DNA from 2 places in the Streptomyces sp. NPDC088794 genome. Region 1 is predicted to be linked to the other one. Evidence: riboswitches for the same ligand, from Rfam matches in the RefSeq annotation. Region 1 holds a riboswitch; the other holds the start of a gene.
The links. Region 1 has a riboswitch for ZMP and ZTP ahead of ACIP6U_RS12405 (bifunctional 5,10-methylenetetrahydrofolate dehydrogenase/5,10-methenyltetrahydrofolate cyclohydrolase). Riboswitches for the same ligand answer to the same signal wherever they lie in the genome.
Positions count from the first base shown of each region.

Region 2: linked by a shared signal. The riboswitch ahead of ACIP6U_RS06735 (glycine hydroxymethyltransferase) and the one ahead of ACIP6U_RS12405 (bifunctional 5,10-methylenetetrahydrofolate dehydrogenase/5,10-methenyltetrahydrofolate cyclohydrolase) in region 1 are both predicted to bind ZMP and ZTP.

Region 1 covers NZ_JBIVKB010000003.1:784,904-792,575, forward strand. Annotated here, with positions in the region: gene ACIP6U_RS12380 (FAD-binding protein) at 1-345, shown strand, start outside; gene ACIP6U_RS12385 (ABC transporter ATP-binding protein) at 398-2,179, shown strand; gene ACIP6U_RS12390 (aldehyde dehydrogenase family protein) at 2,197-3,657, opposite strand; gene ACIP6U_RS12395 (hypothetical protein) at 3,793-4,086, opposite strand; gene ACIP6U_RS12400 (nuclear transport factor 2 family protein) at 4,259-4,624, shown strand; ZMP/ZTP riboswitch at 4,829-4,912, shown strand; gene ACIP6U_RS12405 (bifunctional 5,10-methylenetetrahydrofolate dehydrogenase/5,10-methenyltetrahydrofolate cyclohydrolase) at 4,935-5,783, shown strand; gene ACIP6U_RS12410 (CU044_5270 family protein) at 5,784-6,761, opposite strand; gene ACIP6U_RS12415 (RNA polymerase sigma factor) at 6,754-7,305, opposite strand; partial or broken gene ACIP6U_RS12420 (cbb3-type cytochrome c oxidase subunit I) at 7,412-7,672, shown strand, end outside.
Region 2 covers NZ_JBIVKB010000002.1:469,972-477,643, reverse strand. Annotated here, with positions in the region: gene ACIP6U_RS06770 (amidohydrolase family protein) at 1-76, opposite strand, end outside; gene ACIP6U_RS06765 (antibiotic biosynthesis monooxygenase family protein) at 223-522, shown strand; gene ACIP6U_RS06760 (MurR/RpiR family transcriptional regulator) at 555-1,391, shown strand; gene ACIP6U_RS06755 (2-dehydropantoate 2-reductase) at 1,460-2,479, shown strand; gene ACIP6U_RS06750 (hypothetical protein) at 2,505-3,425, opposite strand; gene ACIP6U_RS06745 (hypothetical protein) at 3,582-3,929, shown strand; gene ACIP6U_RS06740 (glutathionylspermidine synthase family protein) at 3,937-5,121, shown strand; ZMP/ZTP riboswitch at 5,196-5,286, shown strand; gene ACIP6U_RS06735 (glycine hydroxymethyltransferase) at 5,318-6,772, shown strand; gene ACIP6U_RS06730 (hypothetical protein) at 6,819-7,616, opposite strand.

The sequences.
Region 1 (7,672 bases):
GGGTTGCAGGACGGCGGAGCCGTCCAGCTGCGCCCCCTCACGGGCAGCGCCCTGCACGCCCCGCTGTTGCGCCGCCCACCCGGCGAACTCCTCTGCCTGCTCTCCCTGATGCGCACGGCACCGCCGGAACGCCCGGACGTGGTCGGCGAGTTGATCACCGCGAACCGCACCCTCTACGACCGGGCGAGGACCGTCGGCGGAGTCCTGTACCCGGTCAGCGCACTGCCGATGACCCCAGAGGACTGGCGGGCCCACTACGGCCCGGCCTGGGAGGACCTGGTCCGCGCCAAGGCCCTGCACGACACGAACCGCGTCCTGACCAGGGGGTACGGCATGTGGCCGTGACCGCTTACCACCGGACGGGGCGACAGCCGAGGTGTCCGCCGACGTAGCCTGAATGCTCACCGCCCGTCGAAGGAGCGCAGTGAGCATCGTAGAGACCCGGCCCGACCCGCCCGCCTGGCGGCTGCTCCTCGCCTATGTCCGGCCGCACCGGTGGACGCTGCTCGCGGGCGCCCTGCTCTCGCTGCTCACCGGAGCCACCGGGCTGCTTCTGCCGCTGGTGGCCAAGGGGTTGATCGACGACCTCTCGCACGACCGCACCATCACCGGTGCCCTGCTGGCGATGTCCGCGCTCGTGGTGGCCAACGCGGCGCTGGGCGCGCTGGGTTCGTACGTGCTGCGGCGCACCGCCGAGTCGGTCGTGCTCGGCGCGCGGCGCGCTCTGTCGTCGTATCTGCTGCGGTTGCGGATCGCGGCCGTCGACCGGAGCGAGCCGGGCGACCTGATGGCCCGGATCACCTCCGACACCACCCTGTTGCGCGAGGTCACCACCGACTCGCTGGTGGGGCTGGGCACGGGCGGGCTGACGCTGGTGGCGACCATCGTGATGATGGGCCTGGTCGATCCGGTGCTGCTCGGGGTCACCCTGGCCGTGGTCGTCTGCGCGGGGACGGTCCTTGGTGTGATCGTCCCGCGCATCAACCGGGCCAGCCGCCAGGCGCAGGACGCGGTCGGCGTGATGGGTGCCTCGCTGGAGCGGATCCTGGGCGCGCTGCGCACGATCAAGGCGTCCGGCGCCGAGGACCGCGAGGAGCGCACCCTGCACGAGGCGGCCGAGGAGTCGTGGCGGCAGAGCGTGCGGGCCGCCAAGTGGACGGCGGCGGCGGGCAACACGGCGGGCCTGGCGATGCAGATCGCCTTCATCACGGTGCTCGCGGTGGGCGGGGCACGGGTCGCGACGGGGGCCATCGACGTCGGCACGCTGGTCGCGTTCCTGCTGTACGTCTTCTATCTGATGCAGCCGATCCAGCAGGTGGTCGGCGCGATCACCCAGTACCAGACGGGTGCCGCGGCCCTCGCCCGCATCCAGGAGGCGCTGAGCCTGCCCGCCGAACCGGCGGCCGAGCCCGCCGCGTTGCCGACCGGCGACGCCGAACCGGCCGCGCTCGCCTTCACGGACGTCCGCTTCCGGTACGCCGACGACCTGCCCTACGTCCACCACGGCGTGACGTTCGCCGTACCGGCCCAGGGCATGACCGCGTTCGTCGGCCCGTCCGGCGCGGGCAAGACGACGGTGTTCTCCCTCATCGAGCGGTTCTACGACCCCGAGTCGGGCACGATCACCCTCGACGGACTCCCCCTGGACGACTGGGAGTTGCCGAGGCTGCGGTCCGCGATCGGGTACGTCGAGCAGGACGCGCCGGTGCTGTCGGGCTCGCTGCGGGACAACCTGCTGCTGGGTAACCCGGAGGCGGACGGCGACGCGCTCACCAAGGTCCTCAAGACGACCCGCCTGGACGGTCTGATCGCCAAACTCCCCAAGGGAGTTGACACCCTGGTCGGCCACCGGGGCACCAAGCTCTCGGGCGGCGAACGGCAGCGCGTGGCCATCGCCCGTGCCCTGCTGCGCCGCCCTCGCCTTCTGCTGCTCGACGAGGCCACCTCGCAGCTGGACGCGGTGAACGAGGCCGCGCTGCGCGACACGGTCGCCGATGTCGCCCGTACGACCACGGTGTTGGTCGTCGCGCACCGGCTGTCGACGGTGACGACGGCCGACCGGATCGTGGTGATGGACGCGGGCCGGGTACGGGCCGTGGGCACCCACCGCGAACTGGTGGCCGCCGATCCGCTGTACGCGGAGCTGGCGGCCACACAGTTCCTGGCGACGGCGGGCTGATTCCTGGGCGTCGATCCCTAGAAGGGGTAGTGCGCCTGCTGGGTGGCGATGGTCACCCAGCGGGTGTTGGAGAACGCCTCGATGCCCCAGCGCCCGCCGAACCGCCCGTACCCGGAGGCCTTCGCCCCGCCGAAGGGGGCCTGCGGTTCGTCGGCCACCGACTGGTCGTTGATGTGCACGATGCCGGTGCGGATCCGGCGCGCGACGGCCAGCCCGTGGGTGGCGTTCTCGGTGATGATGCCGCAGGTCAGTCCGTTGTCGGTGTCGTTGGCGGCGGCCACCGCGGTGGCGTCGTCGGTGAAGGTGTCGAGCACGCAGACCGGCCCGAAGGCCTCCGCGTAGTACAGCTCGGCGTCCTTGGGCACCTCGCTCAGCACGGTCGCCGGGTGCACGGCCTCCGCGGGCTCGCCCCCTCCGACGACGACCTTCGCGCCCTTGGCCACGGCGTCCCCGACCAGCCCGGCCACCCGCCGCGCCGCCGACGTGCTCACCAACGGGCCCACCACGGTGTGCGGGTCCGACGGGTCACCGGCCTGCAGCGAGGCCACCTTCGCGGCGAACCTGGCGGTGAACTCCTCGGCCAGCGACTCGTGCACGAGGATCCGGTCGCCGGACATGCAGATCTGGCCCGCGTTCATGAACACGCTGAAGGTGACGGCGTCGACCGCGTAGTCCACGTCGGCGTCGGCGAGGACGAGCACGGCGTTCTTGCCGCCCAACTCCAGGACGGCGGGCTTGAGATGACGGGCCGCGTGCTCGCCGATGATGCGGCCGACGTTGGTGGAGCCGGTGAAGTTGACCGCGCGGACCCGCTCGTCGGCGATGAGCGCCTCGGCGATCTCGGCCGCGTCCTCGGGGGCGTTGGTGACCACGTTGAGCACGCCGTCGGGCAGCCCGGCCTCGCGCAGCACGTCGGCGACGAGGAATCCGCAGGCGAGCGGAGCGTCCTCGCTGGGCTTGACTACGACCGTGTTGCCGGCCGCCAGGGGTGCCGCGACGGCCCGTACGCCGAGGATCACCGGTGCGTTCCACGGCGCGAACGCGGCCACCACGCCGAGCGGTTCCCGCACGGCGAGGCCCAGCGCGCCCTGCTCCTGGGCGCTGAGCACCTCGCCGCGCGGTGCGGTGATCGCGGCGGCGGCCTCGCGCAGGATGTTCGCGGCCAGGGCCACGTTGAAGTACGCCCAGGGCCGGGTGCCGCCCGCCTCGTGGGCCATCAGCTCGGCGACCTGCTCGCCACGGGCGTCCAGCAGGTCGGCCGCCTTGAGGAAGATCGCCCGCCGCGCGAAGGGCGCCAGCGCCGCCCACTCCTCGAAGGCGGCGTCGGCGGCGTCCACGGCGCGCCGTACGTCCTCCGGGCCGGCGGCGGCCACGGTCGCGTACACCTCGCCGGTGTACGGATTCACGTCCTCGGCGGTCCGGCCGGAGGCGGCGGGCACGTCCTTGCCGCCGATGAACAGGTCACGGGTGATGGGCATCGTACGCACCTTTGCGTTCGCCAGGTGAAACTGTATTCACATTCCTGACGAAAGACTGCGATTCGACTGGGGCAATGTCAAGGGCCGCCCGGTGGTCCGGGCGGCCCTTGACTGGGACGTGCGACGTTCGGCCGACTACTCCATGCCCTCGAGCAGCCCGGTCACGGGGGCGGCGAGGTCGGTGACCTGGTGCAGCTGGTTGAGGTCGTTGAGCTTGTTCAGCTGCTGCAGCTGGCCGGACGGCCGCGGGATCGCCGACTTGTGCTGCTCCGGGATGTCGCTCACGGTGAGCGAGTCGAGCGTGGCGATGGGGTTGATTTTCCCGGCGTCCGGAGCGGCCGCCTCGGCCGCGCCCGCCATCGGCGCGGCGAGACCGGTGATACCGGCGGCGAGACCAACGGCGGCGACGATACGTCGTGTTGAGATCATGATTTCAGCAACGCCGCTCGGCGCCCGACGGTCACGGCCCGTGGGCGCTCCTCACCCGTCAGGCCCAGCGCGCGGTTGCGCTTGCCGAGCGTGCCGGGGCGGAGGAGGCTCGGAGGTGAGGTCCTCCGCGGCCCGTTTCCCTGTCGGGCCGCGGCCCTTCAGGGAGGTCACCATGGGCACGGCGGCACGCCCGGCGTTCGACAGCGACACACTGCGCCGGGGCATCGAAGGACACACACCGGAGACGCTTCTGTCTCTCTACGCGGACGACGCGGAACTGCGCGTCGTCAACCGCAACAGTCAGCCCAGCAACCCCACGGTCCTGCACGGCCGGGAGGCCATCGGCCGGATGCTGAGCGACGTCTACAGCCGCGACATGACGCACAAGCTGGAGAGGTGCGTGGTCCAGGGCGACAGCGCGGCCTTCAGCGAGTCCTGCCGGTACCCGGACGGGATGCGGGTCCTGTCCGAGTCGATGATCACGTTGCGCGACGGCAGGATCTCCGAACAGACCATGATCGAGGCATGGGACGAGTAGGCGGGAGAACCGCGCGGGTCCAGATCAGCTCGCGGCTGACCTGGACCTTCTCCGTACGGTCCGCGCTGGGCGGGACCAGGCGGCGACGCCCGGGCTCCGCGGCGGGCCGGCACGTGTCCGCCGTCGTTCTCCGGTCGGCCCTGAGGGCTGCCCGGCCCCGCCCGCTCCCTCCCGCACGGCGTGCCACCCGCAGACGTTAGGCTCGTACCGGGCCGTGACTGGCGCTGAGGTGGAGTACCACCGGGGAGCGGCCTCGCAGAGCAACTGCCGTGCGCCTGGGCGATCCCGTCATCCAGCCCAGGAGTGGATCATGTCTCAGGCCCGGCTCATGGAGGGCACCTCCCTCGCCCGGCGCATCGTCGAGGACGCCGCCAAGAAGGCCGCCGACCTCACCGACCGCACGGGCGCCGCACCGTGTCTCGCGACCGTCCTGGTCGGCGAGGACCCCGCCTCCGTCACCTACGTCCGCATGAAGCAGAACCGCTGCCGCAAGGCCGGCATCGAGTCCCGCCACGTGGCCCTGCCCGCGACCACGACCACCGAGGAACTGATCACCACGCTGCGCGGCCTGTCGGACGACCCCGGTGTGCACGGCATCCTGTTGCAGCACCCGATGGGCGAACACATCGACGAGCGGGCCGCGTTCGAGGCGATCGCGCCCGAGAAGGACGTCGACGGCGTCACCTTCGCCTCCTTCGCGACGATGAGCTTCGGCCTGCCGGGATTCGTGTCCTGCACACCCGGCGGCATTGTGCGGCTGCTCGACGAGTACGAGGTCGACCCGTCCGGCAGGCGTGCCGTGGTCGTCGGCCGCAGCGCGATCCTCGGCAAGCCGGTGGGCATGCTGCTGCTCGCCCGGGACGCGACGGTGACGTACTGCCACTCCCGGACGAAGGACCTGTCGGACGTGGTCCGGGAGGCGGACATCGTGGTCGCGGCCGTGGGCCGGCCCCGGCTGATCCGCGGGGCGGACATCAAGCCCGGCGCCGTCGTGATCGACGCCGGGTACAACCCGGGCAACGTCGGTGACGTCGACTTCGACTCGGTCGCGGAGCGCGCGGGCCTCATCACTCCGGTGCCGGGCGGCGTCGGTCCGATGACGATCGCGACGCTCCTCGAACAGACCGTGGACGCGGCCGCCCGGCAGCTCGGGGTGTGATCAGCGCATCCACGCGCTGTAGTCCGCGACCGCGCCCGCCTTCACCCCGTACTCGGGCACGGCCTTCGTGTAGACGGCCTCCAGGCCGAGGACGGCTCCGGTGGACGGGTCCATGATCAGCATGTGGCGGTAGCCGGACCCGTCGTACACGTAGGCCTGTCCGCGGCGGCCGAGGCGGTCGGTCACCTGGCCGACAGGACGCAACCCCTCGGCGTCGGCGAGCAATTCGGCGAGCGCCGCGGACTCGGCCGCGCCGAGCGTCCAGTTGTCGAGCAACACCCCGACCGCGTCGAGGAGATGGGGGGTGGTCATGGTGCCGTGCGTATAGGTGGCCTCCGTCAGGTAGGCGCGCAGCTTCGTGGGGTCGTGCGGGGGCGGCGACTCGGGCGGGGCGTCGCTCCAACTGGGCGGGTAGGTCTGGCGGTTGATGACGTGGCCGTCCTCGACGAGGTGCGGTTCGCCGTTCGCGTCGCTGAGGACCGGGCGGCCGGGGTGGCGCGGGTCGGTGGCGACCACGAGTTCCGTGTGGCTGCCGTCCGCCTTCCAGCGCACGACGCGCTCCTGCGGGAGGGTGATCGGGGACTTGTCGTCGCTCATGCCCAGGCTCCAGGACTGGGCATGCGTGCCCTTGCGCAGCCGCGGCGAGGCGTCGGTCGCGATCGCCTCGGCCAGCTCGGCCAGTTGACGCAGAGATACGGGAGTGGAGTCGGCCTGGACGACCAGCGGGCGCGGGGCGGCGACCGCGGGAGCGGTGCTCGGGCCGCTGAGCAGCAGGGTCAGCGCGGTCGTGGCGACGACGGCGGCGGCCGCGAGGCTCCACAGGAGTCGGGTGCGGCGACGCGCCAGGGGGCGTTCGTGCAGCAGCCGGTCGAGGCGGCGTTCGGCGTGGTGGTCGAGGGGGCCGTCGCCGTAGTGGGGGCCGTCGACCGGCATGGGGTTGGCGCGGCGCAGAAGGTCGAGGTCGAGGTCGTCAGCCATGGCCGTGTTCCTTGGTCAGGGTGGCGTCGGTACGGGTGGCGTCGGGGCAGACGCGGTCGATCTCGGCTCTGAGCCGGCGCCGGGCCCGGTGCAGCCGCATCGCGGCGGCTCGACGGCCGCAGCCGAGAACGACGGCGACCTCGTCGATGGCCAGTTCCTCCCACGCCGTCAGGCGCAGTACCTCCTGGTCGGCCTCGGAGAGCCGGGCCAGCGCCTCGTGCACCCAGGCGCCCGGGGCGTCGGTGTCGGGTCCGGCCACGACCTGCCGGCCGTGCGCGGTCTCGTCGTTGCCCAGCCGCGCGACCAGCCGGCGCCGGCGTCCGTGGCCGCGTACCGCGTTCGCCAGGCAGTTCCGTGCCACTCCGTACAGCCAGGGCAGGGGGGATCCCGGCAGGTCGGTCCGGCGCCGCCAGGCGACCGTGAACACCTCCGCCACCACTTCCTCCACCTCGCCGGTACGCCCGTCCAGTCGCCGCGCGACATAGCGGCTGACCGCCCAGTAGTGCTCGCGATAGGCAGCGGCGAAGAACTCGTCGTTGCTCATGTCCCGTACGTGTCCGGCACTCGCCGAAACGTCACACCCCGATTCCGTGATTCACCTCGCGTTCCCCGAGTGTGACCGGTGGGGCGGCAGCGGACACAGGCGGGGCGTGAAGAACATCCATGTCAAGAGCATCAAGTGGCTGACCACCACGGACCACAAGACCATCGGAACGCTGTATCTCGTCACGTCGTTCGCGTTCTTCCTGATCGGCGGCGTGATGGCGCTGCTGATGCGCGCCGAGCTCGCCCGTCCTGGTCTGCAGATCATGTCGAACGAGCAGTTCAACCAGGCGTTCACGATGCACGGCACGATCATGCTGCTGATGTTCGCGACGCCGCTGTTCGCCGGCTTCACGAACTGGATCATG
Region 2 (7,672 bases), on a different contig from region 1:
CGGTCAGCTCACCGCTCTCCGGGTGGAGCAGCCGAGCGTTCGTGATCAGCAGACGTACGGGATGCGAAGAGGGCATCTTCTGGTTCCTTCCGGTGGTTCCGGGCTGTGGCCGGCGGACTTCTCGCCAGGGAAGGCGGCGAGAACCGCGAGAGGCGGCGACGACGTACAGGAAGATGCGTGCAACATTAGATGCATGGAAAGCATGCATGCAATGATTGATTCATGAAGTTCACGTCACTGTCTCTCCGCACGTCCCCCGGCCGCCGTGACGAGCTGGTCGACCACTTCCGCTCGGCCGGCATCCTGGAGGCTTCGGGCGCACTCGCGGCGCAGGTCCTGGTTCCGGCAGACGCACCGGACACCGTCGTGGTCACGGCTCTGTGGCCCGACGCCGACGCCTGCACGGCCTGGCAGAATTCACCCGAGCGCCAGGAGTACGCGCTGGCGATGGCGCGCTTCTTCGACTCCGCCGACGCCATCAGCACCCGTGGCTTTCACGTCGCTCACCACGTGGCCGAGTGAAGCCGTCGCCCCGCACGTGAGGAGAGGACTCCTTGACCATCGAGTCATGGCTGGCCGAGCGCACCACCCGCGGCGCACTCGGCCCTCAGGCCGAACGCGTGGCGCACCTTCTGGCCCGGGCTCCCCAGTTCGCCAGCTACTCCTCGGCCCGCGAGATCGCCGAACGGGCCGGAGTCAACGTCTCGACCGTGGTCCGCACCGCCCAGCAGCTGGGTTTCGAAGGCTGGCCCCAGCTGCGTGAGGAACTCCGGGCCCTCTACCTCGCCTCAGTCTCCTCCGGCGACGTCTCCCTGGGTCCGGAGGCCGCCGACCCCGCGGCCCAGATGCTGCGCCATGACACCACCAACATCAGCGCTCTGGCCACTCCCGACAACCTCGCCGCCATCCGCGCCACCGCCCGGGCCATCAAGGCCGCCCGCCGCACGCTCATCATCAGCTCCGGCAGCGGGGCCGGGCCCGCCCACATCCTGAGTTACCTCGGCACCATCGCCGGCCACGACGTCCAGCTCGCCCTCGGCTCCTCCACCAGTCAAGCCGTCCAGGTCGCCCGCCTGGAAGAGGGCGACTGCCTCATCACCATCAACATCTGGCGGCTCACCCGCACCCTGCGCGGCCTGACGCGACTGGCCCGTCGGCGTGGCGCCACCATCAGCATCCTGACCGACCTGCGCTCCTCCCCGCTCGCGGAGGATGCCACCCACCTGATCATCGTCCCCATCGAAGCCACCCACACCGGACCATCCCTCACCGGCGTGGTCGCCGCCGTCCAGGCCATCCTCAGCGAACTCGCCGATGACGACGCCGTCCGCTCCGCGGGCCAGATCCAGCAGCTGTGGCAGGAACTCGACCTGATGGACGACCAGCCCTGAACCTGTCAGCCGGCCCTTGAACGCGCCGGTCGATCCGCGAACTCTCCGCCTACGGGAGGACCACCGACATGCGCATCACGGTCATGGGCGCGGGCAGCATAGGCTGCCACCTGGGCGGACACCTCGCCCGGCAGGCTGACGTCGAGGTGACGCTGATCGGCCGCCCGGCGGCGATGGCCGTCGTCGCCGACAAGGGCCTCACCCTCACCAGCGGCCGCCACGAGCCGATACATGTCTCCCCCGACGAGCTCACCGTCACCACCGAGGCCGCGGCCGCCGCCGACGCGGAAGTCGTGCTGGTGACGGTCAAGTCGGACGGCACCCGCGCCGCCGCGCGTGAGCTGGCCCCGCACCTCGCACCGGACGCCGGCGTGGTCAGCTTCCAGAACGGCCTGCGCAACGCCGAGGCATTGCGCGAGGAACTGCCTGAGCACACCGTGCTGACCGGGATGGTCCCCTACAACGTGCTGCAGACCGAGCCCGGGACGTTCCACCAGGGCATGGGCGGCGCGCTGATGCTGGACGACGATGCGGCCGGCGCGTCGCTCGTCGCCGCGCTCGCGGCGTCCCTGCTGCGGGTGGAGGCGCGCCCGGACATGCGCGAAGTCCAGTACGCCAAGCTGCTGATGAACCTGAACAACGCTGTCAACGCGCTCGCCGGCGTTCCGCTGCGAGCACAGCTCGGCGAACGCTCCTTCCGTACCTGCCTGGCCTTGTGCCAGCGTGAGGCGTTGGCGGTGTTCCGCGCATCCGGCGTGACGCCCGCCCAACTGGGTGCGGTCCGCCCCACGCTGATGCCCCGCCTGCTCCGCCTTCCGGACGTGGTGTTCACTCGCGCGGCCAAGGCCATGCTGGCCATCGACGCCACCGCACGGTCCTCGATGTGGGAGGACCTGCGGCGTGGGCGGCCGACCGAGGTCGACTCTCTCCAAGGTGAGATCGTCGCCCTGGCACAGCGGCACGGGCTGAGCGCCCCGGTCAACGCCCGGCTCGCCGAGCTGGTCCACGAGGCGGAGCAGTCTCCCCGGGGCACTGTTCGCGCCTGGTCGGGGCCAGAGCTTCTGGCCGCCCTCCGCGGCACGGCTTGAACCAGGAGTCGCTACGGGTGCTGCCTCAGGACGGCGGGAGGGGAGCCGAAGGCTCCCCCTGCGAGCCCGGTCCCAGTCCCGGTCCCGGTTCCGGTCCCAGTCCCGGCTCCCGCCCCGGCGCCTCCCCGAACCGCGCCAACGCCAGCGCCCCCGCCACCGCCACGCAGAACCCCAGTACCGCCAGCCACACCAAGCCCTCCCTCGTGCGGTCGCCGAGCCAGATCACGCCCACCGCTGCCGGGCCGATCGTCTCGCCGATGACCATTCCGGCGGTGGCCGCGGTCACCGAGCCGTGCTGGAGGGCCGAGGTCAGCAGGAGGAAGGCGGCGGCGCCGCCGAGGAGAAGGGCGTAGGTCGCCGGGTTGGTGAGGAGGTCCGAGGGGGTGACCGAGTCGATCAGGCGTACCGCCACCTCCACCACCCCGAACCCGAACCCGGCCCCCAGCCCGAGCGCCGGCGCCCGGCCCCGCCCCGACCAGCGCCCGCCGACCAGCGCGAGCAGCAGTACCGCGACGGCGACCCCGAGCATCGCGTACTTCAGCGCGGTCGACCCGGCACGGTCCCCCTCCGCGCCCGAGGCCAGCCCCAGCATCGCCAGTCCGCCGCAGACCACCCCGACCGCGCCCCACTCCAGCCCGCTCAGCCGCACCCGCAGCAGCCGGGCCGCGACCACCGCCGTCACCGCCAGGCTGGAGGCCAGCGCGGCGCCGACCGCGTAGATGGGGATCGAGCGCAGCGCGGCGATCTGGAACACGAACCCCAGCCCGTCAAGACCGAGCCCGAGCAGATACCGCCACTGCCGCACAGCTCTGAGCAGCAGCGCCGCCTCCCCACCGGCGCCGGTCGCGCGGGTGCCGGCCGTCTCCTCGTCGGCCTCCCGCGTGGCGACGGCCTGCAACACCGTCGCCGTACCGAAGCAGACCGCCGCAGCCAGCGCGCACACCATCCCAAAGATCACAAAGCGACTGTAGGGGAGGGGAGTACGGGCGGGGTGCCTCGTGGCGTGCTCTCACCGATCTCTAGGCTGTCCGCCGAAGATCACACAGCGGCCTGACGGCAGCCGGCCCCTCGCACAGCGGCCGGATCAACGGGGAGACGGAACATGGCGGACGCACGCAGACAACTACGCTCGGGCACGGTCGTACTCGGCGGCATGGGACTGCTCGCCGCCGCCCTCACCGCCTGCTCCTCCGACCCCGACAAGCGCTGCGTCGACCGCGACAGCTACAACCTCGCCAAGGGCTACAAGGTCGTCGCCGACAAGAGCTGCAACTCCACCAGGACCTCGGCGAACGGCGCCTGGTACTACGGCGGCAAGAAGAAGGGCTCCTGGGTCGAGGGCGGTTCCTTCACCAAGCCCCGCAAGAGCTCCGGCTCCTCGGGCGGCGGCCACGGCAGCAGCGTCGACCGCGGCGGCTTCGGCAGCGGCAAGGGAAGCTCCGGCGGCTGAGCGACCCATGCGAAGGCACCAGATCACCCCGCGCCCCGACTGGCAGCGCACCGTCGAGGAACAGGGCCTCGTCTATCCGCTCACCCGGTATCCCGACGACTCCCTGCGCCCCTACTGGGACGAGAGCGCCTACTACTCCTTCACGCTCCCGGAGGTCGAGGCCCTGGAGGAGACCGTCGAGGAACTGCACCGCATGTGCCTGGCCGCGGCCGAGCACATGGTGTCCCGTCACCGCCTCGCCGACCTCGGCATCACCGACCCCCGCCTCGCGCAGACCGTCGCCGAGGCCTGGCACCGGCGCGCCGAACTCCCGTCCGTCTACGGCCGTTTCGACCTCCGCTACGACGGCACCGGTCCGGCGAAACTGCTGGAGTACAACGCCGACACGCCCACCTCCCTCGTCGAGGCCGCCTCGCCCCAGTGGTTCTGGATGCAGGACCGCTTCCCCGGCGCCGACCAGTGGAACTCCCTCCACGAACGCCTCGTCGCCGCCTGGAAGAACCAGGCCGCCCTCCTCCCGCCCGGCGCGCCCCTGCACTTCGCGCACTCCGCCGCCGACGAGCTCGGCGAGGACCTCATGACCGTCGCCTATCTCAAGGAGACCGCCGAACAGGCCGGCCTCGACACCGACTGGATCTCCATGGAGGAGATCGGCTGGGACCCCCTCTCCGGCCGCTTCGTCGACAACCGCCTCCGCTTCATCCGCAGTTGCTTCAAGCTCTATCCCTGGGAGTGGCTCACCAGCGACCGCTTCGCCGACCACGTCCTCGACACCCTCGACAACGGCGGCGGCACCGGCACCACCTTGTGGATCGAACCCGCCTGGAAGATGCTCCTCAGCAACAAGGCCCTGCTGGCCGTCCTGTGGGAGCTGTATCCCGACCACCCCAACCTCCTCCCGTCCTACCTCGACGGCCCCCGCGACCTCGCCCGCACCACGGGCTACGTCGCCAAGCCCCTGCTCGGCCGCGAGGGCGCCGGCGTGACGATCCACGCCCCGCACACACCCCCGCCCGAGCCCCAGGAACCCTGCTGCTACCAGCAGTTGGCCCCGCTGCCCGACTTCGACGGCAACCACGTCGTCCTCGGCGCCTGGGTCGTCGAGAACGAGTCGGCCGGCCTAGGCATCCGGGAGTCGTCGGGCCTGGTCACGGACGAGTACGCCCGCTTCCTCCCGCACGTCATCCGGTGAGTCCGCCGCCCGGCCGGACCTCGCTCGCATGGTGGACGGGACACGTCCGCCCCGCGACCTGCCCGGTAGGCTGACCGGCGGGCCGTGACTGGCGCGCTGGGATGGGACCAACCATCGGGGAGCGGCCCGAACGGAAACTGTGTGCCGTGCGCCTGGGCCGTACCGTGAACGCCGAACGCAACGTCCGGAGGTCCTGATGCCCGACAACTCTGCGCCCCTTTCCCCCGAGTCCACCGCCTTCCGCTCCGCCCTCGATGTGATCCGTGCCGTCGAGCCGCGCGTCGCCGACGCCATCGGCCAGGAGGTGGCCGACCAGCGCGAGATGCTCAAGCTGATCGCCTCGGAGAACTACGCCTCCCCGGCCACCCTCCTCGCCATGGGCAACTGGTTCAGCGACAAGTACGCCGAGGGCACCGTCGGACGCCGCTTCTACGCCGGCTGTCGCAACGTCGACACCGTCGAGTCCCTCGCCGCCGAGCACGCCAAGGAACTCTTCGGCGCCCGCCACGCCTACGTCCAGCCGCACTCCGGCATCGACGCCAACCTCGTCGCCTTCTGGTCCGTCCTCGCCCAGCGCGTCGAGGCCCCCGCCCTGGAGAAGGCCGGCGTCCGCCAGGTCAACGACCTCTCCGAGGCCGACTGGGCCGAACTGCGCCAGGCCTTCGGCAACCAGCGCATGCTCGGCATGTCCCTGGACGCCGGCGGCCACCTCACCCACGGCTTCCGCCCGAACATCTCCGGCAAGATGTTCGACCAGCGCTCCTACGGCACCGACCCCACCACCGGCCTCATCGACTACGAGGCCCTGCGCACCTCCGCCCGCGAGTTCCAGCCGCTGATCATCGTCGCCGGCTACTCCGCCTACCCCCGTCTCGTGAACTTCCGCATCATGCGCGAGATCGCCGACGAGGTCGGTGCGACCCTGATGGTCGACATGGCGCACTTCGCCGGCCTGGTCGCCGGCAAGGTACTGACCGGTGACTTCGACCCGGTCCCGCACGCCCAGATCGTCACCACCACCACCCATAAGTCGCTGCGCGGCCCGCGCGGCGGCATGGTCCTGTGCGACGACTCCCTCAAGGACCAGGTCGACCGCGGCTGCCCGATGGTCCTCGGCGGTCCGCTCCCGCACGTCATGGCCGCCAAGGCCGTCGCCCTCGCCGAGGCCCGTCAGCCCTCCTTCCAGGACTACGCCCAGCGCATCGTCGACAACTCCCGCGCCCTCGCCGAGGGGTTGATGAGCCGCGGCGCCACCCTCGTCACCGGCGGCACGGACAACCACCTCAACCTGATCGACGTCACCACCTCCTACGGCCTCACCGGCCGCCAGGCCGAGGCCGCCCTCCTCGACTCCGGCATCGTCACCAACCGCAACTCCATCCCCGCCGACCCCAACGGCGCCTGGTACACCTCCGGCATCCGCATCGGCACCCCCGCCCTGACCACCCGTGGCCTCGGCACCGCCGAGATGGACGAGGTCGCCGCGCTCATCGACCGCGTCCTCACCACCGCGGAGCCCGGCACCACCAGCAAGGGCGCACCGTCCAAGGCCCAGCACGTCCTCGACCCCAAGGTCGCCGACGAGATCTCCCGCCGCGCCACCGACCTCGTGGCCGGCTTCCCGCTGTACCCGGAGATCGACCTGGGCTGAGGCCCACCGGGCTGACGCCCACCCCGACGCTTGGGCAAACCGCACCTCACAGGTCGAGGTCGATCAGCTCATGTCGTGGCTCCTCCCGCGGCGGTCCGGCTCCCTGCCGGGCCGCCGCGCGGCGTATCAGCAGCGTGCCGCCGACACCGACCGCGATCCCCACGGCGAGCCCCGGCAGCGTCCACCAGACACCACCCCGGCCGAGCCCGCCTCCGCCCAGCCTGTCCGCCGTGCCAGCTCTGGCCTGGCTGTCCGTCCTGCCCGCCGCGGCCGAGCCGGTCTGCGCGGACTCGCTCCCCCCAGCCCTGCTCCGCGGCCCGTCCCCGAGCCCGTCGAGCACGCCCTGCTGCTCCAGCGTCACGAAGATCGAGCGCGGCGCCCGATGCCAGCGGATGTCGTCGTCCTCCACATCCGGCGCGAGGTCGCTGCGCACCCAGGGCGAACCGTCCGCCGCCACGAACAGTTGGTCCTGCCGCTCCATGGCCACGTCACCGCCCGGCGCCCGGTCGGTCTGCGGCCAGCCCCCGACGCCCGACAGCCCCCAGATCACCGTGAAGTCCACCGGGGGATACCGGCCCTCGGTCCACTCCTCCGGCACCCGTTCCGTCCCGGTGAACGACGGCCGCAACAACTCCGTCAGCCGGGCGAACGCAGGCTCGCCGGAACGCAACGCCATCGTCCGCCCCGTGCCACCCGCGACGATCACCGCTGTGTCGGGAGTGTCCCGGCCCGGCGTCGGAGCCTCCGCAGCTGCTCGGGCCACTGCCCCGGGCCCGGCCTCCGCGCCGACCGCCGCGTCGGCCATCGGCACCCCGCACAAGGTCACCGCCACCACCGGCAACATCACCGCAAGCCGCACCGTCGCCCGCCCTACTCGTGGGCCATGCCCAGCCCGCCCGG